DNA from 3 places in the Halomonas sp. AOP13-D3-9 genome. Region 1 is predicted to be linked to each of the others. Evidence: predicted binding sites of a transcription regulator. Region 1 holds the regulator's gene; each other region holds the start of a gene.
What was found. Region 1 encodes LexA, which represses DNA repair genes until DNA is damaged. Its sites were predicted from a motif close to TACTGTNTANNTANACAGTA; they were not measured.

Region 1 (4,226 bases):
AAAAGGGGCGATGATTCTAGACGATCGTCTAGCGGTGTCAAAAACTTATCAATCAAAGGATTGCCGTCCGCCGTGCAACCAAACCGGGGTGCCCGGTAACGCGAGCGCAAAGAGGGTTAGCAAATCACTATTACGTAAACGAATGCAGCCGTGGGAGGCCGCAACGCCCATGGGTTCGTCAGGCGGTGTGCCGTGCAGGTATATATAGCGCCGTTGCGAGTCCACCTGACCGCCGCGGTTCACGCCCTTTTCTAATCCGCAAAGCCACAGAATGCGGGTCAAAATCCAGTCACGCTCTGGATGCGCTTCGGCTAGCGCGGATGAAAACGTCTCGCCTGTCCAGCGGCGGCCTCGAAACACTGCGTTGTCGGGCATATCACCGCCAATGGCGGCGCGCACATAGTGCCAGCCGTGGGGGGTTTTACCACTACCATTACGCTCCCCGACACCGGCGGCAGCGGATGAGATCGCACACTCATGGAGCACTTTCGGCCCTCGCCAGCAGCGCAGCAGCTGCTGGGTAGTATCAATCTCCAGCCAGATATTCTCAGCCGGGGGTAGCTCAGCTAGCGTAGGCGTTCGCATGTTTTCCTTCTTCTGGCTTGGCTTCTTCAAGGGCGAGCGGTAACGGTGCATTCATGGCCGCCACAACGACCGGCAGCAATCGCTTGACTAAATCACGTACTGAAACCTGTTCGTGATAATCTTTTTCAGCGATATCACGCAGTGCATCAAGGCCGGACAGGGTAAATATTACCGTGCCAAGCATAAAGTGTAGCCGCCAAAAGCGCTCCGCGTCAGGTAGGTCCGGCGTGGCTTGTCGCACCAGCTCGGTGAAGCGGGTAAACACATCGCCATACTCTTGCTGGATATAGCGCCTAAGATGCCCCTGTGCCTGGCTGTAGGCAAGGCCGAGCAAGCGCATAAACACTTTTAAACTATTGCGTTCAGCGGGCACTGCAAGAACGGTGGTTGCCATGGTTTCGAGCAGGGTTTCAAGCTCAATAACCCGCCCAGCATGCTGTCCTTCCAGCTCATCAAGGGCGGTGTGAAAACGCTGGGAGAAGGGATCCAAATAGCGGGCAAAGACGGCCTGAATCAAAGCTTTTTTGGAGCCAAAATGGTAATTCACAGCGGCTAAATTGACGCGCGCTTTGCTAGTGATGTTGCGCAGCGAAGTTTCGGCAAAACCCCGCTCTGCAAACAGCACCTCGGCAGTATCGAGTATACGGGTCACCGTATCAGATTGAGCCATGTCGCTCTCCAGGGAAACAGGTGTTTAAAACATAGCAAAATACTATGCCATAACCATGGCGGTCTCAACGCTTGATTTATTAACAAAATACAGCCCGTTAAATAAGCAGAAGCTTAGTTTCAAACGATTAGAAAAATTGCATAGACATCGAAGATAGCCACTGACAAGGCATATACTGGACAGAGGAACATACTGTATACTTAACCACTGATTGATTAAGTTGCCATTTAATTTGTTACTGTCTATTCACTATTTATGGAGTCTGGTATGTCGCGTCCGCTAACCGCTCGCCAACAGCACGTGTTCGATTTTATCGTTAAAACGATGGGCGAATTTGGCTACCCTCCTACCCGCGCCGAAATTGCCAAGGCGCTTGGCTTCCGCTCCCCCAACGCGGCCGAAGAGCACCTGCGCGCGCTGGAACGCAAAGGCGTTATTCGCATTATTCGCAACACTTCTCGCGGTATCCGCCTGCCCAACCAGGAACCGCAAGAAGTCATGGAGAGTGCTGCCACCGCCTTACCCGCAGCCAACGTTGAAACGCTGCCAACGGGCCTACCCGTGATCGGTGAAGTGGCCGCAGGCAGCCCCATTTTGGCCGCTGAACATATTGACCGTTACTGCCCGCTACCCGCCGAGTACTTTACCCCCAAAGCCGATTACTTGCTGCGCGTGCGCGGCCTTTCCATGAAGGACATTGGCATTTTGGAAGGCGATTTACTGGCAGTTCATCGCACCGATCGGGTTCGCGATGGCCAGATTGTGGTTGCCCGACTGGAGGATGAAGTAACGGTTAAACGCTTTAAACGCCAGGGCCACCAGGTAACGCTGTTTGCAGAGAACCCTGATTTTGCGCCCATTGAAATCGACCTGCGCTCCCAGTCGCTCGATATCGAAGGCGTCGGCGTTGGTGTGATTCGTGGCGGCAACGGCCAGGCACTCGGTTAGCCGCCGCCCCTAGCCACCCCTACTGTAGATCGATATAGCGGTGGTCATTGAAGGTGGCCACCCAATGAGGGTGATAAACCAGCATAATACTCAGCAGCATGCCGGTGATAAACGCCTCTGAAGGCATTAACAGCGGTAAGAAGCGCGCATACTCCTGGGCGAGATAAACCGCCTCAGGGTCAGTCCCCGCAACGATGATCAGCAGCACCGCTGCCAGCCCTCCTCCCAGCGTTGCCAGCGCCGCGCCAAAAAAGCCGCAGGCAAACAAAAACACCATCAGGTTATCCGGCAGGCGGCGATCTACCAGCCGCCATACCGCGCCAATGACGGCCGCCGGGACGACACCGGTAACCAGCACGTTTGCCCCCAGCAGCAGCCATTCATTGCGCCCAATTACCACCATGGCGATATTAATCAGCACGTTGCTAATCAGCGCCAATGGCGCTTTAAAAACGAGTGTCATTAAAACCGTGAAAACAAGGTGCAACGTTAGCCAATCAACCGCCTGCGCACGCAGCTGCCACATCAGCATCACCGCCAGCGTGGCGCCCAGCCAGCGGTGCTGAAGCGCGGTATCCGCTATTAACACCTGCCAGGGCCGCCCCCAAAGTGCCCACGCGATCACTGCTAACGAGAGTAGCCAGGTGAGCAGCAGCGCCCAGGGTGCTAATACACTTTGCGCAAACGACATGGCGGCCTCTCAGGTTGATGAGGGTTAACTAAAGACCACTGTCTTATTACCGTGGACCAGCACGCGATCCTCTAAGTGCCAGCGCAAACCGCGAGCAAGTACGGCTTTTTCAACGTCACGGCCAAAACGTACTAAGTCAGTGGGCGTATGGCAGTGGCTTACGCGATGAATATCCTGTTCGATGATGGGGCCTGCGTCGAGTTCCTCGGTCACGTAGTGGCAAGTAGCACCTATCAGCTTAACGCCCCGCTGGTATGCCTGGTGGTAGGGTTTTGCCCCGGCAAAGGAGGGCAAAAAGCTGTGATGAATATTGATCACTCTTCCCGCATAGCGCGCGCACAGCTCGGGGGGCAGTATTTGCATATAGCGCGCCAGCACCACGCAGTCAGCGCGAGCGCTATCGATTTCGGCCTGCACCTTGGCAAACGACGTTTGCTTATTATCCGGGTCTACCGGGACGTGGTGGTAAGGAATGCCGTACCACTCGGTCAGCGAACGCATATCGTCATGGTTGGAGATAACACCGACAATATCGCAATCCAGCTCACCCGCCTGCCAGCGGTAAAGTAGATCGACCAAGCAGTGTGACTCCCGCGACACCATCAGCACCACACGCCGACGCAGCTGGGTATCCACCAGGGACCACTGCATATTGAATTCGCTGGCCACCGGCTCGAACGCCGCGCGCAGGGCTTCCACCGACATACCGACCGAATCCGCCAGAATTTCGTAGCGCATAAAAAAGCAGCCGGTTTCTAAATCGGAGTGCTGGCTGGCTTCGGTAATGGAGCCGCCCTGCTGGGCAATAAAGCTCGATACCCGTGCAACAATCCCCACCCGGTCAGGACAGGAAACCACTAAACGATAATAATGAGACATGTGAGCTACTCTTGACCTATTGCTAAGTTAATTATGACAAACCAGCGGCTTAGGTCGCATAGTGTATCGGAAGGGCATGGAAGATTGTTAGCCGCCCCTGCCTTCCCGTATAGTTAAGTCACTACTTTTTAGGTTTTTCATAACAGATGCATTCACCACGCGTTCAAATTCGTCCCCGTCGTCGTCCACCGCTGCGCATGTTGCCGCTGGGGGGATGCGGTGAGATTGGAATGAATCTAACGCTATACGGCTACGACGATCACTGGATAGCCGTCGATTGCGGCATGATGATCCGTCAGGATCTTCCCAACTCGCCACTGCAGGTACCCAATCTCGATACACCGAAAGCACTGGGAATCGTGCCCAAAGCGCTCTTTATCACCCACGGCCATGAAGACCACATTGGTGCAGCTGCCTGGCTTTGGCCGATGTGGAACTGCCCCATTTACGCCA
Region 2 (4,226 bases), on a different contig from region 1:
GATGCGGCCCTGTTCGTCGAGCAGTGCCATTTGCGTCAAGGTGGTGTCGCGTTTCGCCTGTTTCTCGATATGCAGATGCTGGTGGGCCTGGGCTGCCACTTGCGGTAAGTGAGTCACGGTCATGACCTGGCCGTTTTCGCCCAGTTTGCGCAGCAGTTGGCCAACGATCTCTGCGGTAGCGCCCGAGATACCCACATCCACTTCGTCAAATACCAGGCTGGGCACCGTTGAGTGCGTCGCCGCGACGACTTGAATGGCGAGACTAATCCGCGACAATTCGCCGCCGGAAGCGACCTTGGTCAATGGGCGTGCAGGCTGGCCGGGGTTGGCGCTAATTAAAAACTGCACTCGGTCGAGGCCTTCCGGGGAGGGCGCGTCTTTGGCGGTGACTTCCACTTCAAAGCGTGCTTTACCCATAGCTAAAAAGCCCAGTTGCTGCTGTACCTCTTTGCCCAAACGAAGAGCGGCTTTTTGACGACGCTCGGTGAGTTTCTTCGCCTCTAGGCGATACGCTTCGCGTAGTACGCCTACCCGTGCACTGAGTGCCTCCAGGTCATTGCCACCCTCTTCGAGCTGAGCGACTTCTCGCTGTAGGTCGGCATGCAGGGCGCATAGCTCTTCAGGGGCAACGTGGTGCTTGCGGGCAATGCGATGGACGTCGGTCATGCGCTCTTCTACCCAGGCCAGCCGGTCGGGGTCTAATTCGGTGGTGCTGGCGAGGCGGTTGAGCTCGCTGGAGGCCTCTTCCACTTGAATGCGCGCATCGCTCAGCATGGCAAGCGTGTTGGCCAGGGTGCCTTTGTCACTTCCCGGCAGTGCGCTTAAATGAGCGAACGCCTGATTGAGTAAAGACAGCGCACCGCCCTCATCGCTGGCGCAGCAGTCGGCGGCAAACTGGGTTTCGCGCAGGGTCTCCTCCGCGTGAGCCAGGGTGTGCTGTTCTTCCTCAAGCGTGGTTAATTCCCCCTCCGCTAAAGCGAGCTGATCCAACTCCTCTACCTGATAGCGCAGCAGTTGGCGTTTGGCCTCTACTTCGCTGCCTTCTTCACTGAGCTTTTTCAACTGGCGGCGCGCATTGCGCCATGCGCGGAAGGTGACGGCTAATTGAGCGGTGGCATCGTTGAGGCCAGCGTAATCGTCCAGCAAGGCCAGGTGGGTCTCTTCGCGCATTAAAGCGTGATGAGCATGCTGGCCATGAATTTGAATCAGCTGCTCGCCGAGAGATTTGAGATCGGAAATCGTCGCGGGTTGGCCGTTAATCCACGCTTTGGAACGGCCGTTGGCGGTGACCACACGTCGCAGCAAACACTCTTCTGCTGGAAGTTCCCGGGCGGTCAGCCATTCGACGGCGGCGGGGAGGTGCTGAATGTCAAAACGTGCGGAGAGGTCGGTACGCTCGCGGCCGTGGCGCACGCTTCCGGCGTCGGCGCGCTCGCCCAGGCACAGCCCCAGGGCGCCTAACAGAATCGATTTGCCTGCCCCGGTTTCCCCGGTAATCGCGGTCATGCCGCCGGTTAAGTCGAGCTCTAAGTGATCGACAATGGCGAAATCTTGAATGGCTAGCTGAGTAAGCATGGCGCCTCCTGAGGCGGTTCAGCGCAGAAGCTGGATACTTATCCAATAGTTGTTGATTTATACAGTAGTTAATAACTCACTTCAATGCACCTCTTGAGATGGAATTTATGGCCCCCATATAGCGTGCATAGTTAGTTAAAGCGAGTGATTTAAAGGCTTACTTCTCTGCGCGCCGCCCGCGTGGCTGCGCCCTACTTTTTAGGAGCACAACATGGCGAAAGAACCGCAAACACCAATGGACGATGAGCTGGCCCGCCACGAGCAAGAAGCCGATGGCGCCGAGCAAGCGGCTGAGAAAGTCGCTGAAGAGCGCTTGATGGAGGGCGAGCTGGAAGGATTGATCAATGACGAAGAGCCCCTAGAAGGCAGTTCCGACAATCCTGAAGCGGAAATGCTGGCCGCCCAGGTGGGTGAATTAGAGCAGAGCTTGGCCGATGCCAAGGATCAAGCCCTGCGCGCCGCCGCGGAAGCACAAAATGTGCGTCGCCGCGCTGAGCAGGAAGCCGAGAAAGCGCGCAAGTTTGCCCTGGAGAAGTTTGTTAAAGAGCTGCTGCCGGTGGTGGATAGCCTGGAAAAAGCCCTTGAGACCATGGAAGAGGGGGCCTCGGAGGTTCACCGTGAAGGCGTCTCCATGACCTTGAAGATGCAGTTGGATGTGCTTAACAAATTCGGCGTTGAAAGCATTGAACCCCATGGCGAGCCCTTCGACCCGCAGGTGCATGAAGCCATGACCATGGTGCCTAACCCGGATCTTGACCCGAATACCGTGATGGACGTTATGCAGAAAGGCTATTTGCTCAATGGACGCCTAGTGCGCCCGGCCATGGTCGTAGTGAGTAAAAAAGCCGATTAAGCCACTGGCGACACAGAGTCTTAAATAAGAGTGTGAAAAAAAGCCCTTGAAATGTCAGCGGCGGCCCCCAAATAAAGGGCAACCCCGCGGGGAAACCCGCAGACAAGCTTTAAAAAATAAATTTCCAGTTTTGTAACAACCGAATTCGAGGTATTGCTATGGGACGTATAATTGGTATCGACCTGGGCACCACTAACTCTTGTGTGGCCGTGCTCGATGGTGACAGCGCTAAAGTCATTGAAAATGCTGAAGGCGGTCGCACAACGCCTTCTATCATCGCCTATACCGATGATGGTGAAACGCTGGTGGGTCAGGCCGCTAAACGCCAAGCCGTGACTAACCCAGAAAACACCCTGTACGCCATCAAGCGTCTGATTGGCCGTCGTTTTAAAGATGACGTTGTCCAAAAAGACATCAAAATGGTGCCGTACAAAATCAGCGAAGCCGACAACGGTGATGCCTGGGTTGAAGTAAAAGGCAAAAAAATGGCACCGCCGCAGGTAAGTGCGGAAGTGCTGAAGAAAATGAAGAAAACCGCCGAAGACTACCTGGGCGAAGCGGTGACCGAAGCGGTTATTACCGTACCGGCCTACTTCAACGACAGTCAGCGTCAGGCGACTAAAGACGCCGGCCGCATTGCCGGTCTAGACGTTAAGCGCATTATTAACGAGCCGACCGCTGCCGCACTGGCCTACGGTATGGACAAATCCCGCGGCGACAAAACCATCGCGGTTTATGACCTGGGTGGCGGTACTTTCGATATTTCGATCATCGAAATTGCTGATGTCGACGGCGAAACTCAGTTTGAAGTGTTGGCCACTAACGGCGACACCTTCCTGGGTGGCGAAGACTTTGACCTGGCGCTGATTAACTACCTGGTAGACCAGTTCAAGTCTGACAGCGGCATTGATCTTTCCGGTGACAACTTGGCCATGCAGCGTCTGAAAGAAGCCGCTGAGAAAGCCAAAATTGAGCTCTCCAGCGCTCAACAGACCGACGTGAATTTGCCCTACATCACTGCCGACAACACTGGCCCGAAACACCTTAACGTTAAGGTGACCCGTGCCAAGCTGGAGTCGCTGGTCGAAGAGCTGGTTCAGCGCTCGCTCGAGCCGTGCAAAATGGCGCTGAAAGACGCTGGCCTGTCCGCGTCTGAAATCGACGAAGTGATCCTGGTCGGTGGCCAGACACGTATGCCGATGGTGCAGAAGAAAGCCGCTGACTTCTTCGGTAAAGAAGCCCGCAAAGACGTTAACCCGGACGAAGCGGTTGCCGTGGGTGCAGCAATTCAGGGCGGCGTACTGGGTGGCGACGTTAAAGACGTACTGCTGCTCGACGTTACCCCGCTTACCCTGGGCATCGAAACCCTGGGTGGCATCATGACGCCGCTGATCGAGAAGAACACCACCATCCCGACCAAGAAGACCCAAACCTTCTCGACCGCGGATGACAACCAGACGGCGGTTACCATCCACGCCGTGCAGGGCGAGCGCAAGCAAGTCGCGCAGAATAAGTCGCTGGGTCGCTTTGACCTCGCCGACATTCCGCCCGCACCGCGCGGCGTACCGCAGATTGAAGTTGCCTTCGATCTGGATGCCAACGGTATTCTGAACGTTTCGGCGAAAGACAAGGCCACCGGCAAAGAGCAGTCCATCGTTATCAAGGCCTCTAGCGGCTTGTCGGAAGAAGAAGTTGAGCAGATGGTGCGCGATGCGGAAGCGCACGCTGAAGAAGATAAGAAGTTCGAAGCACTGGTGCAGCTGCGTAACCAAGCCGATGGCATGATTCACGCCACGCG
Region 3 (4,226 bases), on a different contig from region 1:
TTACCGTGCAGGCGGCGGGTTTCGGCGTGGGTCAGGTAGAGCTTCTGCATGGCGCGGGTCACACCGACGTAACACAGTCTGCGTTCCTCTTCGAGCCTGCCCGGTTCCTCAATGGACATCTTATGAGGAAACAGCCCCTCTTCGACACCGGCAATAAACACCACGGGGAACTCCAGACCTTTGGCGGAGTGCAGCGTCATTAGCTGTACACTGTCCTCAAACTCTTCGGCCTCGTGGTCGCCAGCGTTAAGCGCGGCTTCTGAGAGAAACGCTTCCAGCGCTGCCATGCCTTCGCCCGCTTCGGGGGCTTCAAACACATCGCCCTGGGTAAAGGCGCGGGCAGCAGTGACCAGCTCTTCCAGGTTTTCCACCCGCGCCTGGCCTTTCTCGCCGCGCTCACTCTTGTGGTGCTCTATCAAGCCGGTATGCACGGTAACGTGATCGATAATCTCGTGCAGCGCCATGCCGGAAGCATCGTTATCGAGCTGCTCAATCAGGTTGGCAAAGGTTTGCACCGCATTGGCCGCGCGGCCTTTCAAGGTGCCATCGTTAATCGCATCGTGGAGCGCCTGCCACAGCTGAATGCCTTGTTCACGGGCGCGCAGGCGAACAATCTCCACGGTGCGGGTGCCGATGCCACGGGTGGGCACATTGATCACCCGCTCCAGCGAGGCGTCATCATCGCGGTTGAGCATCAGGCGCAGGTAGGCCAGGGCATTTTTAATTTCCAGGCGCTCGTAGAAGCGGTGACCGCCGTAAATACGGTAGGGCATGCCTTGGCGAATCAGCGTCTCTTCCATCAGCCGGGACTGGGCGTTTGAGCGGTAAAGAATGGCGATATCGCGGCGGTTAAAGCCTTCGTCGACCTTCTCCTTGATGGTGTCGACGATATAGCGCGCTTCTTCCAGGTCGTTAAACCCTGCGTAAATCGAGATCGGCTCGCCTTCGATGCCGTCGGTCCACAGGTTTTTACCCATCCGCTCGCTGTTGTGGCTGATCAGCGTATTGGCGGCTTCCAGAATGGCGCTGGTGGAGCGATAGTTCTGCTCAAGCCGCACGGTATGGGTCTGCGGGAACTCCTGCTCAAAGCGGCTGATGTTCTCTACTTTGGCACCGCGCCAGCCGTAGATCGACTGGTCGTCATCACCCACCGCGGTCATCGGCGTCTTCATGCCGGTAAGCAGCTTTAGCCAGGCGTATTGCAGGGTATTGGTATCCTGAAATTCATCCACTAGCACGTGGCCAAAGCGCTCTTGGTAGTGTTTTAGCAACGCGGGGTTGTCGCGCAGTAGTTCCAGGCTTCTCAGCAGCAGTTCACCGAAATCGACCAGGCCGCCGCGCTCACAGGTGAGCTGGTAGCGCTCGTAGAGCTCGACCATCTGGCCCATGTAGGCATCGCCATCGACATTGACCTGATGCGGACGCAGCCCCTCTTCTTTACAGCCGGAAATAAAGTGCTGCACTTGGCGTGGCGGGTAGCGTTCGTCGTCGATGGAGTAGTCTTTCAGCAGCCGTTTAACCAGGCGTAGTTGGTCGTCGGAGTCGATAATCTGGAAGTGCTGAGGGAGTCTTGCATCCTGCCAGTGGGTGCGCAGCAGACGGTGGGCGATGGAGTGAAAGGTGCCCACCCATACATGGCGCATCGAGATGCTAAGCAGTGCCTCAAGGCGGGTGCGCATCTCTTTGGCGGCTTTGTTGGTAAAGGTCACTGCCAGCAGGGCATAAGGGGACAGCCCTTCCGCCTGCATCAGCCAGGCGATGCGATGAACCAGCACGCGGGTTTTACCGGAGCCTGCGCCTGCGAGCACCAACAGATTACCTTGAGGGGCGCTCACTGCTTCGCGCTGGGCGGAGTTGAGCTGATCGAGAATCGCCGTGACGTCGTCCATAGTAGCCGCTGCCGGATCAAAAAATAGGCGGCTAGTCTAGCACAGCCAGCGAACTGGCTGTGTATACAGGTACGGCAATCTTCTCGCCTCTGTGCGAGGGCAGGTTTCCGCGAGGGCGCTGTGAACCCATCCATGGGCGCTACTTTTGACATCCCTGTCAAAAGACCCTCGCTTCAACCTGCCCTCGACCCGTTTATCCAAAACTTATAGGCAAAGACTAAGACTCTTCAGGAAAGCGCAGCGTATTAAGGCTCTTTTTAACTGCTTTGAGCTGCTCGGCGAGTTTCGGCCCGCGGGTTTTGGCCACGCCGACGGCAAGTACGTCAATCAACACTAGATGGGCAATGCGCGAGCTAAGCGGGGTGTAAATCTCGGTGTCTTCATGGACATCGATATATAGCGGCAGGCTAACCTCTTCGGCGAGCGGTGAGCCGCTGGGGCACAGGCCAATGACTGTCGCGCCCGCTTCACGAGCCAGGCGCACACTGGCGACTAATGCTTTGGTACGGCCTGTTTGTGAAATTGCCACCACCACGTCGCCATCATTCAACGTCACTGCCGACATATTCTGCATATGTGGGTCGGCGTAGGCGGAGGTGGAAATCTGCAGGCGGAAAAACTTGTGCTGGGCATCAAAGGCTACAGCACCAGAGGCACCAAAGCCGTAGAACTCAACCCGGTTGGCCATCGCCAGGGCGTTAACTGCACGGCCCAGGGCGTCGTTATCCAGCCGGTCGCGCACTGAGAGCAGCGTGCCCACGGTCGAGTCAAAAATACTGTGGGAAAACTCAGCGACCGAGTCGCTGTCGTTCATGGAGAACTGCGCGAACTGACTGCCGCTGGCCAGCATTTGCGCCAGTTGTAGCTTGAAGTCCTGAAAGCCATTGCACCCCAGCGCACGGCAAAAGCGCACCACGGTAGGTTCGCTAACGGTGGCTTCGGTGGCTAGATCCACAATACGCATGTGGATAACCTCTTCCGGGTTGCGCAGTACAAACCGCGCCACTTTTTGCTCGGAGCGTCGAAAGTGCTCCATGCGGCGTCTCATTTCATCGAACAGGGCGCGACTCACGTTCAGCTCCTTGGGTGCTCAACCAACAGGTATTCAACAGTACGCCAATATGCGTACGTTTAAAACGATCGTTTCTATTTGTCTGCTCATTGTTATGCTTTGCGCATGCTTGCATGCGGGTGATCACAGTATGCCTCAATGGGTGAATAGGGCCACAAACTATTCGGCGGTGATTCGTTAGCGTTTATAGGTCGCTTGGCAGTTTTTTTAAGATTGGTCATCATTTTGTCAAGTAGGTTATAGTAATAATTGAAGTGCCGCACTGCATCATAACAGTCGTCACGGATGCAGGTGGACGGAGGCATATTCATCTGGAGGAACGTCGATTATGAGAAACGTCGAACGAATCACCTCGGTTAAAAGCGAATTGCTCGACATCTTTATGAGTATGGAAGTGGATGAGCACGCTCAACGCCAGCGCAGCGCTGCCCAACGCAGCTTAAGAGCGCGGCGGGGTATTGAGCTTCATCGTGAGTTTCAGAAGTTATCGCGGGATATCGCCCCCTTGCCCGATGAAGATCGGCAAGAGAGCGAATTGCACTAACATTATCTGTGTGGAACTACGCTGCCCTGCCTGTTAGCAGGGCCGTGGCGGTAATCTAAGCGTGAGCTTAGATTAGCCCTGTCACGAACACGGCAATAACGCCAGCGGGCGCTACATAGCGTGCGATGATGTTCCATACACTCTTGCCGGTCGCTGAAAGGCCCAGCTCGTCTTCCACGTTGTTGCGCTCCAAGCACCAGGCGGTGAATAGAATCGCCCCCAGCCCTGTCAGCGGTAGCATAATTTTGCTGGTTAGCGTGTCGAGTAAATCGAACACGCCTAATCCAAACAGCAGCGGTTCGCTCCACACGTTAAACGATAGCAGCGCCGCAATACCCAACAACCAAGCGCCCACACCGGCCACAACGGTAGCCATGACACGGCTTAGCGGCGTGCGCTCTTCAATGAATTCCACCACGGGTTCAAGCAGTGAAATGGCCGACGTTAATGCCGCAAACGTCAGCAGCAAGAAGAACATCAACCCCAAAATCGTTCCGCCCCCCATGTTGCCAAAGGCCAGCGGCAGGGTGACGAAAATCAAACCCGGGCCCGAAGCGACATCCAAGCTATTCGCAAAGACGATCGGGAAGATGGCTAAACCCGCGCCTAATGCGATCACGGTATCCATAATGATGACCGTGCGGGCGGTTTGTAGCAGGTTGATGTCTTTGCCCAGGTAAGAGCCGTAAGCCATCATGATGCCCATGCCCAGCGAGAGCGT

Region 2: the regulator LexA is predicted to act here: its motif matches at 1,623-1,642, upstream of recN (DNA repair protein RecN).
Region 3: the regulator LexA is predicted to act here: its motif matches at 1,941-1,960, upstream of uvrD (DNA helicase II).

What each region holds. Positions count from the first base shown of each region.
Region 1 is NZ_JBQSYH010000011.1:38,920-43,145, forward strand. Features, by position in the region: gene ACT3UM_RS13370 (L,D-transpeptidase family protein) at 49-585, opposite strand; gene ACT3UM_RS13375 (TetR/AcrR family transcriptional regulator) at 563-1,255, opposite strand; gene lexA (transcriptional repressor LexA) at 1,523-2,203, shown strand; gene ACT3UM_RS13385 (energy-coupling factor ABC transporter permease) at 2,223-2,894, opposite strand; gene purU (formyltetrahydrofolate deformylase) at 2,919-3,773, opposite strand; gene ACT3UM_RS13395 (ribonuclease J) at 4,004-4,226, shown strand, end outside.
Region 2 is NZ_JBQSYH010000002.1:57,196-61,421, reverse strand. Features, by position in the region: gene recN (DNA repair protein RecN) at 1-1,575, opposite strand, end outside; gene grpE (nucleotide exchange factor GrpE) at 1,787-2,428, shown strand; gene dnaK (molecular chaperone DnaK) at 2,587-4,226, shown strand, end outside.
Region 3 is NZ_JBQSYH010000004.1:169,367-173,592, forward strand. Features, by position in the region: gene uvrD (DNA helicase II) at 1-1,889, opposite strand, end outside; gene hexR (transcriptional regulator HexR) at 2,107-2,961, opposite strand; gene ACT3UM_RS05990 (PA3496 family putative envelope integrity protein) at 3,290-3,505, shown strand; gene ACT3UM_RS05995 (sodium-dependent transporter) at 3,573-4,226, opposite strand, start outside.